4 regions of the Prochlorococcus sp. MIT2308 genome follow, and region 2 is predicted to be linked to each of the others. Evidence: predicted binding sites of a transcription regulator. Region 2 holds the regulator's gene; each other region holds the start of a gene.

Region 1 (4,195 bases), 750 kb from region 2:
AAAATTAGGCCAATATTATTCATCATTGAGTTTTTCTTCTGATTAGAGATGTCCAATGAAATTTATTGTTTAGTTGAAGCTTAAGTTCTAATTCACGATCTTTGAGACCTTTTTCATTTTTAACAATTCGATTACCAATCCAGGCAATTCCTATTGCTATGGTTGCGGGTATACCAAATATTGAAAATCTTGTAAGGCTTTGCATTCTTTTGCTAGATAATGAAGAAGATTTGTTTGGTTCTTCTTGAAGTTAACAAGCAATTTTAAAAATAAAAATATTAAGTGAATTTCAACTTGTTTTGGTTCTTCTTAAATCTCTCCATAAGCAGGCCATCAAATAGAAATAACCAGCCATTGCAATTATAAAAAATGATGTCATCAACTTTGCTCTGCAGTGGACATTTGAAAAATTGAAGCAGAACTAGCAACTAAAAGTATCCCAAATAAAATTATGTGATATGGAGTAAGCATGTTAAAAAAAAAACTCCTTACTAAAATAACCAACTAATTAAGCCGATGTTGTAGTGCAATGCGAAGATTTTTGGGGTGGTTACACCAATATTTGAGAGTATGAGGTAAAACCATATTGAATAAATGGAATGAAATGGTTAGTTTCCTTTTCTTAATACTAAAGCCAGTACTCTTTTTGATGTTAAAAAAATTTTTCAAGAAGCAAATGAAAGCTTTTATTATCAGTGCAATTGAGTGGCTAGTTCTTCAAACAGACAATGATTTAGACGATAAGATTCTTGCGAAGGTGAAAAGTGGAATGAAATTGGGTGTCGTTTGATCAAATGCTTAAGCAAGTGGTAAATGGATTTACAATATTAACTCCATGCAAAACACATTTATATTTTTGTTGTTAGGTGACTGTAAACTCTGACTGAAAAATGTGAAATTAAGTGGTCATCCACTGAAGACAAATCGATAACATCATTATTCCAGCAATGCAGGGAACTGCACAGCAATAAGATAAGTATTTCAGTAGAATCCAATATACTCCTTCATTTATCGCACTAATGCTTGGAGATATTGTTGATACTTTTGAAGAAAGTTCATTAATAGGAGACAAAATTGTGATTGTTGTTAAACCACCTTCAATTCGTCTACTAATTAAAAGTCAGCAAGTAACTATCCATTTGTACCAATAAGGTACTTTGTTTGATACTTTTTTATTTGCCTATTAAGCATAAGTAACGAGGAATACTCGAACTTTTTGTGTACTGCTTGCCTTGCTCCTCGCATTGAGACATGTTTTTCATTTCTATTTTTTCTATTCCGTAAGTACTGTTTTGAAGGATCAACCAAAAAATTTCGGCTTGTGCATTCATGCTTGTCAAAAACATAGCCGATGACAAAAATAATAAATTGCGTTTCATAGATCTTCTTCTAATGTCCAACTCTATCCAGAATTAATTCACGTTTTTGGGGGTATTTTCTCTTTTTGTACCCGAACTGGTTAGCCCTACCTGAACCGACCTTTAGGGATAGATTATTCCTGGTTATATTCCCAATGATTGACTCAAATTTTAAAAACATTTAGCAATGACAGCAATTAATAAAATTACTGCCGCTAAGCTTTTAATTTTAATAAACCTTCCTGTTTTGCTTGTAATAGCAGGTGTTTACCAAATAGGTTCTGCAGTAATAGTTTAGTTATTATTTTAGCTAATTATTGTTTCTAGTTATGGCCAAATGGATTCCGTCCCAAAAGCAAAAGTCAGGTTTAATAAGTAGAACATTCGAATTTTTTATTGATGAGTTAGCTGAATTGCAGGATGAGCTTGATTGCCCAGATGAATTCATATGTGATTTCCTTGAAGTTGTTAAAAATCGTTGGTCACCAGATAGTTGTCATTCTAAGGCTAGGCAACATAAAAGAGATAATCCAAGCTACTACTGAAAATGCGAAATGAAAGTTGGCTTGTGAAAAAAGATCGAGTCTGGGCAATGAGGTTTTTAAAAGATAATCACCCTGATGAAGACGGAACTACATACATAAGGGTTCACTACGCTAGCTGCAGGCTCGGATTCCTACACGGCATTACTCCTCATGTTCAATTACATGAAAGTGAAAAGCTAACTTATGAAAAAGCAAGAGACCTATGGAGGTCGTCAGTGGAAACAGAATGGGAAGTCTCTGAGAAACCTTTATGGGAAACCTCTTAAAGCTTAAAAAAAATTACCACGATCCTTTTTAAGTTGATATTTAAGAATAAAAGATTATGAAATTTGAGTATATATCACTAGATAATTTTGTATCCAGATGAACTACATGTGCCATCAATTCATAACATAATAGTTTTTGTAGCAACCGCTACCAAAACGTTCAACTCGTTACAAAGCGAGCCGCATTTCGATTTAAGCCAAGGAACGGGGACTTAAATCAACATTCGGAGTATGGATGATGACAACTCTTCTATATCGTGGACAAAGCTATGTCCAACACAAAGAGCAAAAAGCTCAAAAGGATTGTGTTGAGCTGACTTACAGGCGTAATCACTACAACACATGCAGAAGCGAAGCTAAGTCTGAGCTAAATTCTCAATTGGCTTATCGCGGTCATCGCTATCAACATTAGTTTGTTAACTCTTTTTATGAGGCCCTGCTTGGCAGGGCCTTTTTTTTACTTAGATAATTCCTGTTTGGTTAAACAGATATTAACTCCTACAAAGTTTATTTTTGTTAGCCCTCATAAACTTTGCAAGTAGATGCTGTTGGATGATTACTACATTCTTTTTCCCAAAACTCATCTCTAGTTTCATTGGGAACCGTATAAGAGAAGTCATGCATTGTTCGAATATCACTTAATGCATTTTTGATTATGTTCAAAGGAGTTTTTAGTTTCATAATCCTCCGTATCGGTATATAGATGTTCTAATCGATCTTGTTAAATTTATACACCTCGTCTTTTACTTAAGTAGAATTAACTATTAGTTAATTAACGAATCAAAGATATGAATTATAGGATTAGAGGCTATGCTTAAAGCCTTACCAAGTTAAAAATATAGTCAGTGGTTATTATTAGTTAAAAATCAATTGATTGTCTCATTTTCTAAATGGTTGTTTAGTAATGAATAATCTTGGATTGAACGATAATAAAAGCATTTGACGTCTATTTACCAATCTGGATATAAGTAATCGTCTCCTATGGGCTCTTCATAGAATTGACCAACTTCAATTCCATAAAAATATTTTGATAGTTTGGCTAAAAAATTTTGCATTTAAATAAAAAAAACGGTCTGTGCAGACTCAGACCGTTAGTGAATTACTTCTTTCCTATCTAAATACATTATTTTAGTTAGTGCGATAGTAAGGAATACCCAAATAATTTGTTTAAGGAAAAGCTTAGTCTGTATTAATTGGAGTGAGCAATGATAAAGGAAGGCGGTTCAAACTTTTTTTGGAGTTTAAATAATGTATTTACTTTATTCTTTAAAAAGGAACCAAAACCCAAATCAATAAAAATATATAGAAATAGGGAATAGCAAAAAACCATATAGAAAATAAGATGACATATGAATGTGTCTATGAGATCAGATTCTTTTTCATTAGTTGTTTGTTCTTCAACACTTGTCTTGAGTGACGTGAATTCACTTATTGAATTAATTGCTATTGGCTCAACCCACCCAAACTGAGCTAGTTCTTGATCGATTATTTTTAGCGTTGAAGTCATAAAAAAGAAGAATATTCAAATATTCACCTTTTTATCGTGTTAAAAATTAAGTTCTAGGCCAACGTTACATTTTTTGGCTTTTTTATCTTATTTTGCTTGTAGACGAAAACATAATTCTAGTTAATTTTTTCCATTGCATCTTTGAACTGCAAGCATATTTGCATCCGCATGATTCTTTTCTGATTTCCAAATCTTATTTGATGTTTGACCAATACAAGCAACTTCGGCTGCATTTTTTATTCCTACTGGTACCTGAGTTAAAGCCAAGATCATTAAGGCAAAACCTGTTTTAGGTGCATGAATATTTAATCGTGAGCTTTTTAGCCAGTTTTTCTTAGGCATAGGTAATTTCTTTTTTAATAATTTATAGCTAATTTTGGTATGTATGCTTGGGTTGGTTGAATGTCTCAAAGGCAAAAGACGAAAATTTAATTAAAAATGTTATTTCCAGAAATAGAACCTAAGGAACAAGGGATATTAAAAGTGAGCCCTCTACACACAATCTACTGGGAAAGAAGC
Region 2 (4,195 bases):
ATCGCTGTAAGTAGTCTCACAAGGGTCACCTTCAAAGAAAAGTAATTGACAAATTCCTTCATCAGCATAAATCCTGCAGTCCGCCCCAGAGCTGTTACTAAATTCAAGTGTTAGATGACCTTCCCAGCTTGCTTCTGCAGGCGTTGTATTGACAATTATTCCTAAGCGAGCATAAGTACTTTTGCCAAGACAAATAACAGTAATATTTGGCGGGACTTTCATTTTCTCTAATGCCACTCCAAGACCATAAGAGTGAGCAGGTAAAATAAAATATTTACCATCCTGATCTTCTTTTAAATCGGTAGGTTCTAGATTCGCAGGATTAAATTTTTTTGGATTCATTACTGTTCCTGGAACATGCTTGAAAATCAAAAATTCTTTTGAGGATAGACGCAAATCGTATCCATAAGATGAGCAACCAAAGCTTAAAACAGGTGATTTTTTTGATTCAGGTTCAAGATGCCTTATTAGTTTTTCTTGAAATGGTTCAAGCATTCCTAAAGAAGCTTGCTGTGAAATCCAACGATCGTTCTTTAACATTTAATTGCAGCGTAATTCGGTAATTTGATCAGCCATCTCAATCACTTTAGGAGGAATTGATTGTCCCGTAAGAATAATATCTGTAGATGATGGGCGGTTATTGATCATAGAAATCAAATCAGTTTCTTCTATAAAACCAAGGCTAATTGCCATCCCAATTTCATCAAGTACGATTTTGTCTAACTTTTTTTCAACTATACGTTTTTTACAAAATTCCCATATTTCTTTAATTGCTTTCTCTTCATGTTTTTTCTTAAAAGATAAATTTTCTTCTGGCAACTCCCCAGGTAAGCAAGTTTCAATAGCTGGTCTTAACCACTCCAGTCGACCACAAAGATTTACTGCTCCATGGGGACCTTGATTGACTCCGCCTTTCAAGAATTGAGATATTAAAACTTTGCTTCCCAAGCCTGCAGATCGTAGCGCCTCGCTTAAAACAATAGAAAAACTACCTCTAAAAGGAGAGGTGTGTATTTGTAATTGGCCTTGAGTTTTAACTAGTTGTAAAGGTTTTCTATCTGGAAGAGCCCTAAGAGAAGGCCCTTTAGCTAGTGACAAATCCTCTCGTTGAGCATTGATGCTTGATCCTGCATTCATCTCAAATTCGATCTTAACGTCGTAATTTTAATCTAGCGCTTTAAAATTTGTAATCAACCAAAGAACACTATCTGTGGTGTATGAGGTAAAATTTTTTAACTTTTAAGATTCTTCGGAGCTTTGAAGGGGATTTAAATCCATAGATCAATTTTTTGAATACTTTTCAAGTCTATTTTTATGCATGTGGATTTTAAATAGTAGAATTGCGAACGATGAAAGAAATTGAGATGGGGATTAAGGGTGAAAAAAGTCGCCATGGCTACATATCGTTTTTTCACAACTTATTAATGTTCTCAGAACGATCAATTAAATATGGTCACTTCGTTTCGTGGCTTTACCCGTTTCAACCAACAAAAAAATAGCCATATGGCTGTTAATTCATCATCAAATTCTTTGCCTCCAACTAACACTTTGTTGGAAGTAATTAAGTCTTTAGATGGTGTCTCTACTGAAGTCGTAGATAGGTCAAAAACAATTTTTTTCCCTGGCGATCCAGCAGAAAGGGTTTACTTGATTAGGCGTGGTGCTGTTCGCTTGAGCAGGGTATATGAAACAGGTGAAGAAATTACAGTTGCTTTATTGAGGGAAAATAGTCTTTTCGGAGTTTTATCTTTATTGACAGGGAATAGATCAGATCGTTTTTATCATGCAGTTGCATTTACTCGTGTGGAACTCGTAGCGGCCCCCGCAACTTCGGTAAGGAATGCAATTGAGCAAAATGCTTCGGTTGGTTTGCTTCTTCTACAAGGTCTATCAAGTCGAGTACTTCAAACTGAGACAATGATTGAAACTTTAACTCATAGAGATATGTCTTCTCGGCTTGCCAGTTTTTTGCTGGTTTTGTGCAGGGACTTTGGTGTACCTGGGGAAAAGGGTGTAACAATTGACTTAAGACTTTCACATCAAGCTATTGCTGAAGCTATTGGTTCAACCAGAGTAACTATTACACGACTTCTTGGTGAGTTGAAAAGTTCATCATTATTGGCAATAGATAGGAAAAAGATAACTATATTTGATCCAATAGCCTTAGCAAAAAGATTTAATTGAAGGCCATTACATACTAAGGTTTAGGAGGTTTGCTTAATTCCACTTCTTCTTTCTCTCTGTGACAGTCTGGCTGAAAATTCTTTTAATATTAATCCTAGGTGGAATACTATCTACTCTAGGTGATCGCTTAGGTTCTAGAGTTGGTAAGGCTCGTTTAAGTATCTTTAAATTAAGACCAAAAAGCACTGCTGTTTTAATAACTGTTTTTACTGGAAGTATTATTAGTGCTATTTCATTTGCAACAATGATTGTATTTGATAGGGATTTAAGGGTCGGATTATTTCAATTAGAGGATATTCGAGAAAAGATTATAGATAGTGAAAAAGAATTAAAAAAATTAGAAAAAAATTTATATGCTTTTAGAAGTGGAAATGTCGTTATAACTAGTGGCCAGACTTTAGTAACTAAGACCATTAAATTAAATAAAAATAGTGATATAAAAAAAATTATCGAAAGTTTATTGCAGCAAGCTAATCTTTATGCTTTTAATTTAGTAAAAACAAATCAATCTAATTATAGAAGGATATTATTAGTTCGTAAAGATGATATTGAGAAGCTTGAGAGTAAAATATCTGATAACAGAAGTTGGGTTGTTAGAATCAAATCAGCAGGAAATATACTTAGAGGTGAAAATTATGTTTATGCATTTCCTGAGGTTACATTAAATAAAATTATTACAAGTAAAGGAGAGGTAATTGCTTTAGAAAATATATCTTTATCTGATTCTGACTCTGAATCGATTAGTAAAAAGATCAATCTTTTAATGGCTTCAACTTTGGCAGAGGTTAGGCGACGAGGATCGTTAAGTTCTGAGTTGCAAATTAATGCGAATCAAATTAATAATTTAGGAAAGTATCTAGTTAGTAAAAAAATGGGAGAATTTCAAATAATTGCTAGAGCTGTTGATACTCATCAAAGTGCAGATAAAGTCTCTGTATCATTAGAGCTAAAGTCTTTAGAAGAAATTATTAGAAGCAAGAATTAAATGAGTTTTTATATATCAATAGATCCAGGTAATAAAAAATGTGGCTTATTGTTGGCTGATATTCAGTCCAGAAAAGTAATTGAAGCAGGGATAACTTCGTTAAATAAATTTTCTGATTTAGTTTCGTTTTGGAGTGAAGATTATGATATTAGTAAGATAATCATTGGTGATGGAACAAATTGTAAGTATATAAAGAATGAATTAAAACGAAAAAAATTTTTTGATCTAAAATATGTGAATGAAAAAGGATCAACTTTACGAGCAAGGTTTAGATATTGGGAAATTTGGCCTCCAAATTATTTTATTCGTTGGCTTCCAAAAGAAATCCTTTTCCCTCCTGAAAATCTTGATGCCATTGTCGCTTTGATTTTATTGGAAGATTTTTTAAAAATTTCATTGATCTGGCCTGAAAAACTAGATATTAAAATTTGGCCCTAACTGTAAAAATGTAATCTCCGCCAGACTCAAGTTTGTAATCAGCTTTTACTAAATACCTTTCTAAGGCATCTTTTATTAAGGCTCTTCCAAGTGGTGGCTCTACAAAAAGTTGTCCCCTGTGAAAAGCCCAAATAAAGCTCCATTCGAAATCCCCTGCACGAACAATCCCTTCAACCTTCTTTTGATTAAAGCATTGCTTATGAATTTGAAGATATGCAGTAGTTGACGGTTTGTTATTCATTCTCAAACAGTTATGATTTTTCAGGCTTGTAAGAATTTAGTCGAGTAGTTATATTTTCCCAATTTTTTGATGTGATTGAATCAATACAACTAATAATTTCCTGAATGATCAAATTTAATACTATAAATTCTTCATTTGAAAATCTACCTAAGACATGAGATACAGTTTTAGATTTTCTGTCTTGTTGAATCTCACTTGGGGGTCCTATCCCAATCTTTAATCGCTTAAAATCAGTAGTACCTAGATGTTTGATAATACTTTTTAATCCATTATGACCGCCTGAACTACCCTTAGAGCGGACTCTTATTTTCCCTAGAGGTAGATCCATATCATCTACTAAGACTATT
Region 3 (4,195 bases), 420 kb from region 2:
AAGATCTTTAGCTAAAGATTTGGCTTTCTCTGACCAGATGCATTTATTTTTTTTGACCATAATATTAAGTTGGTTTAAAGGTGTTTTTAGATACTTTTTTTATAAAATTAAATTGGTTTATTAGCTTTCCATACTTTAGTCATGAAATGCGATTCAGAAGTTATTGATGAAAACCCACTTTCATTTAATCTTAAATGAATGTCGTCTATTATGTAGTCCCTGTAATAAGGTTCATGAAATATTTTATGAAAGTTTTCCATAATTGAAGTGAATTTTGGAGAATCCTCTATCTGTATGGAGTCAGCAAGAACAAGAGTTCCTCCAGGTTCTAACAACCTAAAGCATTCATTCAAAACATTCTGTCGTGCATCTCTAGGAAGCTCATGAAAAAGGAAAACACAAGTTAATGCTTGAAAACTGTTTGATGAGTAAGGCATATTTTCTGCATTTCCTTTAGTAAGTTGGACGAGATCACCACTTCTCGAACTTAGATATTTACTAGCCTGTTTTAGGTATGAACCTGATAAGTCCAGACCATACAGTTCTACTTCAGGTAAAGCACTTTGTATTTGCTGGAGAGTTCTTCCTGTCCCAGTCGCAATATCTAAAACTTTTACTTTTTTTGAGCTTTCAGATAAATATTTTTTTAGACCACTTTTTAAAGGAGATAAAATTCTTCTTCGCATAGCATCGGCTGTTCCGTTAAAAAGTATTTCAACTTGTAAGTCGTAAATTTCAGCGGAATGATCACTTAAATATCCATCTGTTTGATGATGAAAATTTTGTAAATAGTAACTTGGGTAATCTTCCTCATTAACATTTCGCGGAATTTCTCTCGTTTTATTCTTTTTACGTCTTTCCCAGGTCTTGGGCATATCAAGCCAAATTAAAGGATATTTTTTTGCCCATTCCAACCAAGGTGCTTCGAAAAGTTGAGATTTTGGGTAAATTCCTGCCTCTGCTTCTTGCCAATCAACTTTTTCAAGTCGTTCCATCGATCTTCTAACTTCTTTTAATAACTCTTGATCGATTGGAAAATTATCTGGGACAACTTCTGGTGCAAAAACTTCCATTAATTTAGTACTCAACTCTTTGTGAGCTAAGCCAGCCAGTGTTTTCCCCTGTTGAAGAGTGTAATAAGCAAATTTTTTAAGGCTTGGCTTTGCCATAAACCGTTGATTAATTTTTTTTATTATCTAACAGATTCGATTGATTAGTGACCAGTTAACCAAAAAAAAAATTAAGGACAATGCAAAATTCTTGCTTTGTCCCTAATTTTTTTAGCTCTAATTTTATAGTTAAGAGTTTGTTTTAGGCGTCGTAGTACATAGTGAATTCATGAGGGTGAGGCCTTTGCCTTAACTGTTGAACCTCTTCGTATTTAAGATCTATCCAATTGTCAATGAAATCGTTAGTAAATACTCCTCCTTCAGTTAAATATTTGTTGTCACTTTTCAATGCCTCTAATGCATCATTCAACGAGGATGGAACAGTATCTATTTTTGATAATTCTTCTGAAGGAAGTTCGAAAAGGTCAACATCAACTCCATCACCAGGATCGATTTGATTTTTGATCCCATCAATACCTGCCATCATCATTGCAGAGAAAGCAATATAAGGGTTGGCTAACGCATCACCGGATCGGAATTCAAGTCTCTTTGCTTTTGGACTTGGCCCAGTCAAAGGAATTCTGACAGCCGCTGATCTATTGCCCTGCGAATAAACTAAATTAACAGGTGCTTCAAAACCAGGAACTAATCTTTTGTAACTGTTGGTAGTTGGGTTTGTAAATGCAAGGAATGAAGGCGCATGTTTCAGGATCCCTCCTATGTACCATTTAGCTGTTTGAGATAAATTGGCATAAGTACCTTCTCCGAAGAATAAAGGCTGACCACTTTTCCATAAACTTTGATGGACATGCATTCCTGTTCCATTATCATTGAAAACTGGCTTAGGCATGAAAGTTGCGGTCTTGCCATATTTCTTGGCCACATTTCTAACGATATATTTATAAATCATCACATTGTCTGCAGCGTTGATTAGGGGTGCGAATTTCATCCCTAGTTCATGCTGCCCAGCTCCTGCTACTTCATGGTGATGTTTTTCAATAGGTATTCCTAGTTCACCCATCAAAAGAAGCATTTCAGACCTCATGTCTTGAGCGGTGTCATTTGGAGAGACAGGGAAATATCCTTCTTTGAGTTGAATCTTGTATCCAAGGTTGCCACCCTCCTCAACTCTACCTGTGTTCCAGGGAGCTTCAATGGTGTCTACGCTATAAAAACTCCCGCCTTCCCCTGAATTGTATCGAACGTCATCAAAAATAAAGAATTCTGGTTCAGGGCCAAAGAATGCAGCATCTGCGACACTAGTGCTTGCTAAATAATCCAATGCTTTTTGTGCCAAAGCTCTTGGACATCTGGAATATGGTTCTCCACTTCTTGGCTCCTGAATTGAACAAATTAAGCTAAGAGTTTTGTGATGGTAGAAAGGGTCTATCCAGCTTGTTGATGGATCTGGAACCATTGCCATATCTGATTCGTTTATTGCTTTCCATCCGCGAATAGAAGAACCATCAAAAGCGAGACCCTCTGAGAAAGAGCTCTCTTCAATAAGATCTGAAGTTACGGTTAAATGTTGCCATTTGCCATGTAAGTCAGTGAATTTTAGATCTATTAGCTCAATGCCCTCATCCTTAATTTGACGAAGAACATCTTGAGAGGTCTTGCTCATGATTAATTTGATTTACAAAATAGTTAATCAATTATGAACGTAATAAGCGGTTGCATCTCTTTTTGTATCAAGAAGCACTTTTTTTAGATTTTTAACAGAAAAATATGATTGTTTTTTTGGGTTCTAGGGCATATCTAGCAAATTCCTATTGCAATCCCTAAAAAAAACACCCCGACTTTGCCTATCGCCTTTTAGGCTCAAAGGTATATAAACCGATCTGTTTTCTTGGCCACTCAAATTCTTCCTTCTGTTGATAATCAACATCGTAAAGATTTTGGTCCAACTGTTTCCCCTGAAAGGTTATTACTTGGGCCAGGCCCATCAAATGCAGATCCTGCTGTTTTGAAAGCGCTCTCTCAGCCACCAATTGGTCATTTAGATCCTTTTTATGTGGCCTTGATGAGTGAGGTGCAAGAGTTACTTCGATATGCGTGGCAAACCAGCAATCGATTAACACTCCCTATGAGTGGGACAGGAAGCGCCGCGATGGAGGCAACACTGGCAAATGTTGTCGAGCCAGAGGATACGGTTTTAGTAGCCATAAAAGGATATTTTGGCCATCGTCTTGCTGATATGGCAGGCAGATATAAGGCAAATGTAGAAACCATTCATAAAGATTGGGGTAATGCTTTTTCACTTGATGAAATAGAAGATGCACTGAAAAAACATAATCCAGCAGTTTTAGCAATTGTTCATGCCGAAACTTCCACAGGTGTTTGTCAACCCATGGATGGAATTGGTGATTTATGCAGAAAATATAATTGTTTACTTCTTGTAGATACTGTAACTTCTCTGGGAGGCGTTCCTCTTTATTTGGATAAGTGGAAAATTGATCTGGCTTACAGTTGCAGTCAAAAAGGATTAAGTTGCCCGCCAGGATTAGGACCTTTTTCAATGAATGAGAGGGCTGAAAATAAAATGAGCAACAGAAAAGATAAGGTTCCTAACTGGTATTTAGATGTGTCTTTACTTAACAAATATTGGGGTAGTGATCGTGTGTATCATCACACTGCTCCTGTAAACATGAATTTTGGTATTCGAGAAGCGCTTAGATTGTTAGCTAAAGAAGGATTGGAAGTTTCATGGGATAGACATAGAAAGAATGCAAAATCGCTTTGGAATTCTTTAGAAAATATTGGCTTAGAGTTACATGTTGAAGAAGAATTACGCTTACCTACTCTTACTACTGTGAAAATACCTAATGGTGTTGATGGCAAGGCTTTTACTAATCATTTACTAAGTAACTTTGGTATTGAGATAGGAGGTGGTCTTGGTGATCTGGCTGGAAAAGTATGGAGAATAGGTTTAATGGGATATAACTCGACTTCTACAAATGTAGATAGAATATTAAATATTTTCGAAACTGAACTACCTAAGTTTAGATAATATATTTTCTTTGGTAGATTCTTTTATCTTTGAACCAATCTACGATAATCTTTCTTGATTCTTCTTCCATTAGACC
Region 4 (4,195 bases), 840 kb from region 2:
TGCTTTAAGCTCAAAAATTTTGGATTTAATGACAACTGAAATCACCGTTTTAGACTTCAAGTTGAGCAATACATTTGAAGAATACTGCACTCATTTGAAGGATCCTGAACAACAAGCAATGTTCAAGGAAATGGGTGTGAAGACTTTTTATATAGGCCAATGCAAAGACGATCCAAAAAGAGCAACCGTTATGGTTGAGAGACCTGAAAATTTTTTATATGACATCTTTACCAAGCCAGAGACAAAACCAATAGTAGAGGCTTCGGGGCATATTTATGAACCAACGACTATTACTTGCTGGATTAATACTTGCCCTAATTGTTAGATTTCTCGCCAACTTTCTCATCCTCCAAATGAATAAGCTGTTCAATTAAAAAGAAAAAAACAAAAAGAAAACCCTCTTTTTAAGGAGGGTTAACAAAAATCATGGAAGGAATAAGATCCTGGATTTTCTAATATATGGCGTTAGGAGAACCAGTTCTCTCCACATAAGCCTCTTCACCATGCTCAGAAATATCTAAGCCAGTATCTTCTTCGGCTTTTTCAACTCTATAATTACAGCCAAGTGATTTCAATAAAAAAGCGATTATCAAAGTTCCAAATGCGGCAATTCCATATGCAATTAAAACTGCTTGAAATTGTCCTAAAACCAATCCAATACGACCTTGCTCTGCAAGAACTAATCCAGCAGGATGAGATGAAATTAATTCTGGTTTAGCAAATAATCCCGTAAGGAGAGCTCCCACAGTTCCACCGACACCGTGGACAGCAAAGGTATCTAATGAGTCGTCAAAAGATAATTTAATTTTAACCCTAACTGAGATGTAGCATAAAGAAGATGTAATAGCACCAATCAAAATTCCACTAGCTGGACTTACGAAGCCAGCTGCTGGCGTGATACCTACCAAGCCAGCAACAGCTCCAGTAGCCATTCCTACCGCAGTTGCTTTCCCATCTCTAAATGTTTCAATCAACGCCCAAGTTACCAATCCAGCTGCTGCTGAAACATGAGTTGTAGTAAAGGGAAGTTCTGCACCTCCAACACTTAGTTGACTTCCTCCATTAAATCCAAACCAGCCAAACCATAATAAACCTGTTCCTATAAGAATCTGAGTAATGTCGTGGGGAGGCTTGATACCTTTAGGCCAATTACTACGTGAACCTATTAATCCTGCGAGTACTAGAGCTGATACTCCTGAACTGATGTGAACAACTGTTCCTCCAGCAAAATCCAAATCTTTGCCAAGTAACCCACCACCCCAAACCATGTGAGCAAGAGGTGCGTAAACAAATAAAATCCATATAGGCGTGAATAAACACCAAAAACGAAAACTAATTCTTTCTACCAATGCTCCTGAAATTAAAGCCGGAGTAATTATTGCGAACATACCTTGGAAAAGTGCAAAACTCATTCCTGGTATTTTAAGACCCTCCCAATTGCTTGGAAGATTTTCAAAAAATGCATATGTTAGTGGATTACCTATAAAAGCATTAGAGGTTCCTCCATCCGAGAAGGCCAGACTAAAACCTACTGATGTCCACACAATAGTAGCTATTCCCATCATGACAAAGCTCATTGCCATTGTGTTGAGCACATTTTTAGCTTGAGTAAAGCCTCCATAAAAAAAAGCTAAGCCTGGTGTCATTAACAAAACCAAAGCCGATGAAGTCAAAATCAAAGTATTGTCTGCAGCTGAGAAATTTGATTCAGTTGCATGTGCAGGAAAAAATGCAGCACTTATGAGCTGAATTGCAGGAACAGCAAGTAGCGCTATTCCAAACCTTCCAATACGAGTTCGCAGCAAAATAAAAAAATGTTCAATGTGAAACATAATCGCTATTTATTTCAACCAAGAAAAGTTCATATTGAACATTTTTAGCATATGTGTATAAACCGATACTTTTCATTATCGATCACTTTTGGATCACCAAAACGATAATGCTTGCCCGTTTATCTGCAAAGTTCATCTCTATATCATGATGGTTTTAAGAATACATTGGCAAAAATGATTCAACTAGATTTAATAACGCAGAGATATGACAATCTTCTTCTAGCTCTCCCAACGCTAAGAAAGCATCAAAGAAGAAATAAAGATGGAAGTATTATCAATATTCCTGATACTGAACATGGAGATCGTTGGTCAAGCTTGGAAAACGAACTCAATCAGTGGATAAGAGAGCTTGATCTAAATGAGGATAAAGAAACTAAAAGATATTGCGAAAGTCGGATTACCAGGATTAAAGATCAAATGAAGAAGAGAGGTTATGACCCAGAGAACTTAAGCTGCTAGGTATAAAAATAAAAAATCCAATTACTTAAGAATTAAATATCCGTATACAGTAATTATCAGAAAGATTGGAATTGCTAAGTAAGTGAGTACGAACCATTTGAACGTATTGTTTTTGGCCACGCTGATTTAAAAAAAAGAGAATAGCTATAGCTACACCCATTACTAAGCCAATTTCCCAACTTAGGCAAAGTATTTGATAGTTGCTGAAATTTAATTTTTTCTGTATACGCTCGGCTAATCGCTTATCAGTCTTTATCAATCTCATTAATACCATTTCTACTAAAAAGTTATTTCCATCATGATTTCGCTTTTACTAATTAATTTCTACTGGAGTGTAAAACTTCAATTACATATTGAGCTGATTGTTAGCAACACCCACAACTACTTTCGCCTTCTGGTGGTTTTTCATCAAAGGCATCTGCAATATCTCTAAGCATTACAGCAATAAAAGCAGAAGGACATTGAAGCTTTTCCCCGTATCCAGCGCATTGTTGAGCAATATTTTTCATTGCAGGAATAATAATGGTCTCAATTTGTTCTTCGGTTGCTTCCCACCTCACTTGGCATTCTTCAGTCATCTATTTATTAATGGATTTACTCTTCCATCATGCTTGCTTTTATAGGGCCTACAACCAAGAGTAAATAAAGTTTGGCATAGTGTTTAAAAAGATAACCTCTTTGAATTAATCATCACAGCCTTAACTATCAAATATCTAAAATTCTCCCACCTTCTAATGCTGATAATGATTCTTTGATTTCTTTTAATTGCTCAGCGTTCTCTCGATCAGTCAGAAACAGGTTTCCCATCCTGTTTTGTTAATAGCTTTGGCCAGGCATAGCTGTTTGTGGTAGATATGTGTCAGGAATGAGATCAAAGCTAAACTCAAAATTCAGATGAAGTAAGGGAAGTTATTGGGTTCTCTAATATTTCTATACAAAGTAGATGGTGTATGTGAAACTCTTTGGAATTGATTTTTTTTGATGGCTAAGGGTCTTTGGCTTGTTACTACAACAGTTACGAGTCCAGCTTTTGCTGAATATGTTGAAGCCTTTCAACGATGGGTTCAATCAGTAGGTGGTTCAGTTTATGCAAAAGATATGGAGGCTGAAACTGTTGAAGGGAAAGGTGGAAAATTAGGTGTGATTATTGAGTTCCCATCAAAGCAAGCAGCACTTGATGCTTTCCATAGTTCGGAATATCAAGAACTAAGCAAATTACGTTGGGCAAATTCAACAGATACCAATATCACCATCATTGATGGCGGAGTAACTCATTAAGAAAAAGGTTATTTCATTGGTTTTTGCTGTTTCAGTTATTGGAAGTCCATCTCTTTCATGGGGTTGGGGTGAAGGTGGCTGGTCTTATTCAAAAGACAAAACAAACCAAGAAACAAAAACTGAGCAAATAAAAAAACTGACGCTTAAGTTGGAAGACCAAGCCAACCAGGAAGAATTTTTAACTGAATATTTTGCTGGTATAAAAAAAGGTGATTTCTACGAGGAACCAGTTCAAGGGGATTATCCCGATTGGTAGATTTATATCTCGGTTGACAGTCGATTTTTTAGGGGGCTAACTGCCCTCTATTTTTTTGGGTATATATGAAATACAGCACTTCGACTGACTTGTAGTGAGTAATTAATAATTAGTAATTTCTGTTATGGGAAAAAATTCAGTCAACCTTTCTCAAAAAGAATTGATAATATTGAAGATGCTTTGGAATCCATGAAAGAGCTTGCCGAGTCATTACTCAAAGAACATAACTGGGCAAAAAGTAAAATGGGTAGTTGCCTTACAAATTTTTCTGATAGCAACGAATGATTCACGAAATAGAAGAAGAGCCTGTATTTCTCAAGGTCAAATCCAGAGATACCGTTTTAGTTGGTGAGGATGAAATTTGCAAAGT

Evidence for each region. The regulator NtcA, encoded in region 2, controls nitrogen genes in cyanobacteria. The targets are predictions, from matches to a motif close to GTANCNNNNGNTAC.
Region 1: the regulator NtcA is predicted to act here: its motif matches at 2,308-2,321, upstream of AC6EIW_RS02820 (DUF4278 domain-containing protein).
Region 3: the regulator NtcA is predicted to act here: its motif matches at 2,798-2,811, upstream of glnA (type I glutamate--ammonia ligase).
Region 4: the regulator NtcA is predicted to act here: its motif matches at 1,888-1,901, upstream of AC6EIW_RS03565 (ammonium transporter).

The regions. Positions count from the first base shown of each region.
Region 1 is NZ_CM186283.1:469,164-473,358, reverse strand. It holds gene AC6EIW_RS02845 (TIGR01548 family HAD-type hydrolase) at 1-26, opposite strand, end outside; gene AC6EIW_RS02840 (hypothetical protein) at 23-205, opposite strand; gene AC6EIW_RS02835 (hypothetical protein) at 1,020-1,151, shown strand; gene AC6EIW_RS02830 (hypothetical protein) at 1,688-1,903, shown strand; gene AC6EIW_RS02825 (DUF1651 domain-containing protein) at 1,906-2,169, shown strand; gene AC6EIW_RS02820 (DUF4278 domain-containing protein) at 2,405-2,581, shown strand; gene AC6EIW_RS02815 (hypothetical protein) at 2,686-2,850, opposite strand; gene AC6EIW_RS02810 (hypothetical protein) at 3,359-3,676, opposite strand; gene AC6EIW_RS02805 (hypothetical protein) at 3,797-4,018, opposite strand; gene pip (prolyl aminopeptidase) at 4,115-4,195, shown strand, end outside.
Region 2 is NZ_CM186283.1:1,643,215-1,647,409, forward strand. It holds gene dcd (dCTP deaminase) at 1-540, opposite strand, end outside; gene AC6EIW_RS09375 (cob(I)yrinic acid a,c-diamide adenosyltransferase) at 541-1,137, opposite strand; gene ntcA (global nitrogen regulator NtcA) at 1,450-2,184, shown strand; gene AC6EIW_RS09385 (DUF3084 domain-containing protein) at 2,243-3,169, shown strand; gene AC6EIW_RS09390 (RuvC family protein) at 3,170-3,607, shown strand; gene AC6EIW_RS09395 (DUF3146 family protein) at 3,591-3,848, opposite strand; gene pth (aminoacyl-tRNA hydrolase) at 3,859-4,195, opposite strand, start outside.
Region 3 is NZ_CM186283.1:143,221-147,415, forward strand. It holds gene AC6EIW_RS00745 (DUF6439 family protein) at 1-60, opposite strand, end outside; gene AC6EIW_RS00750 (class I SAM-dependent methyltransferase) at 108-1,169, opposite strand; gene glnA (type I glutamate--ammonia ligase) at 1,312-2,733, opposite strand; gene AC6EIW_RS00760 (pyridoxal-phosphate-dependent aminotransferase family protein) at 2,959-4,119, shown strand; gene AC6EIW_RS00765 (nucleoside deaminase) at 4,112-4,195, opposite strand, start outside.
Region 4 is NZ_CM186283.1:567,122-571,316, reverse strand. It holds gene AC6EIW_RS03570 (DUF3764 family protein) at 29-325, shown strand; gene AC6EIW_RS03565 (ammonium transporter) at 453-1,832, opposite strand; gene AC6EIW_RS03560 (hypothetical protein) at 2,007-2,291, shown strand; gene AC6EIW_RS03555 (hypothetical protein) at 2,657-2,869, opposite strand; gene AC6EIW_RS03550 (DUF1330 domain-containing protein) at 3,273-3,569, shown strand; gene AC6EIW_RS03545 (hypothetical protein) at 3,586-3,825, shown strand; gene AC6EIW_RS03540 (DUF3104 domain-containing protein) at 4,107-4,195, shown strand, end outside.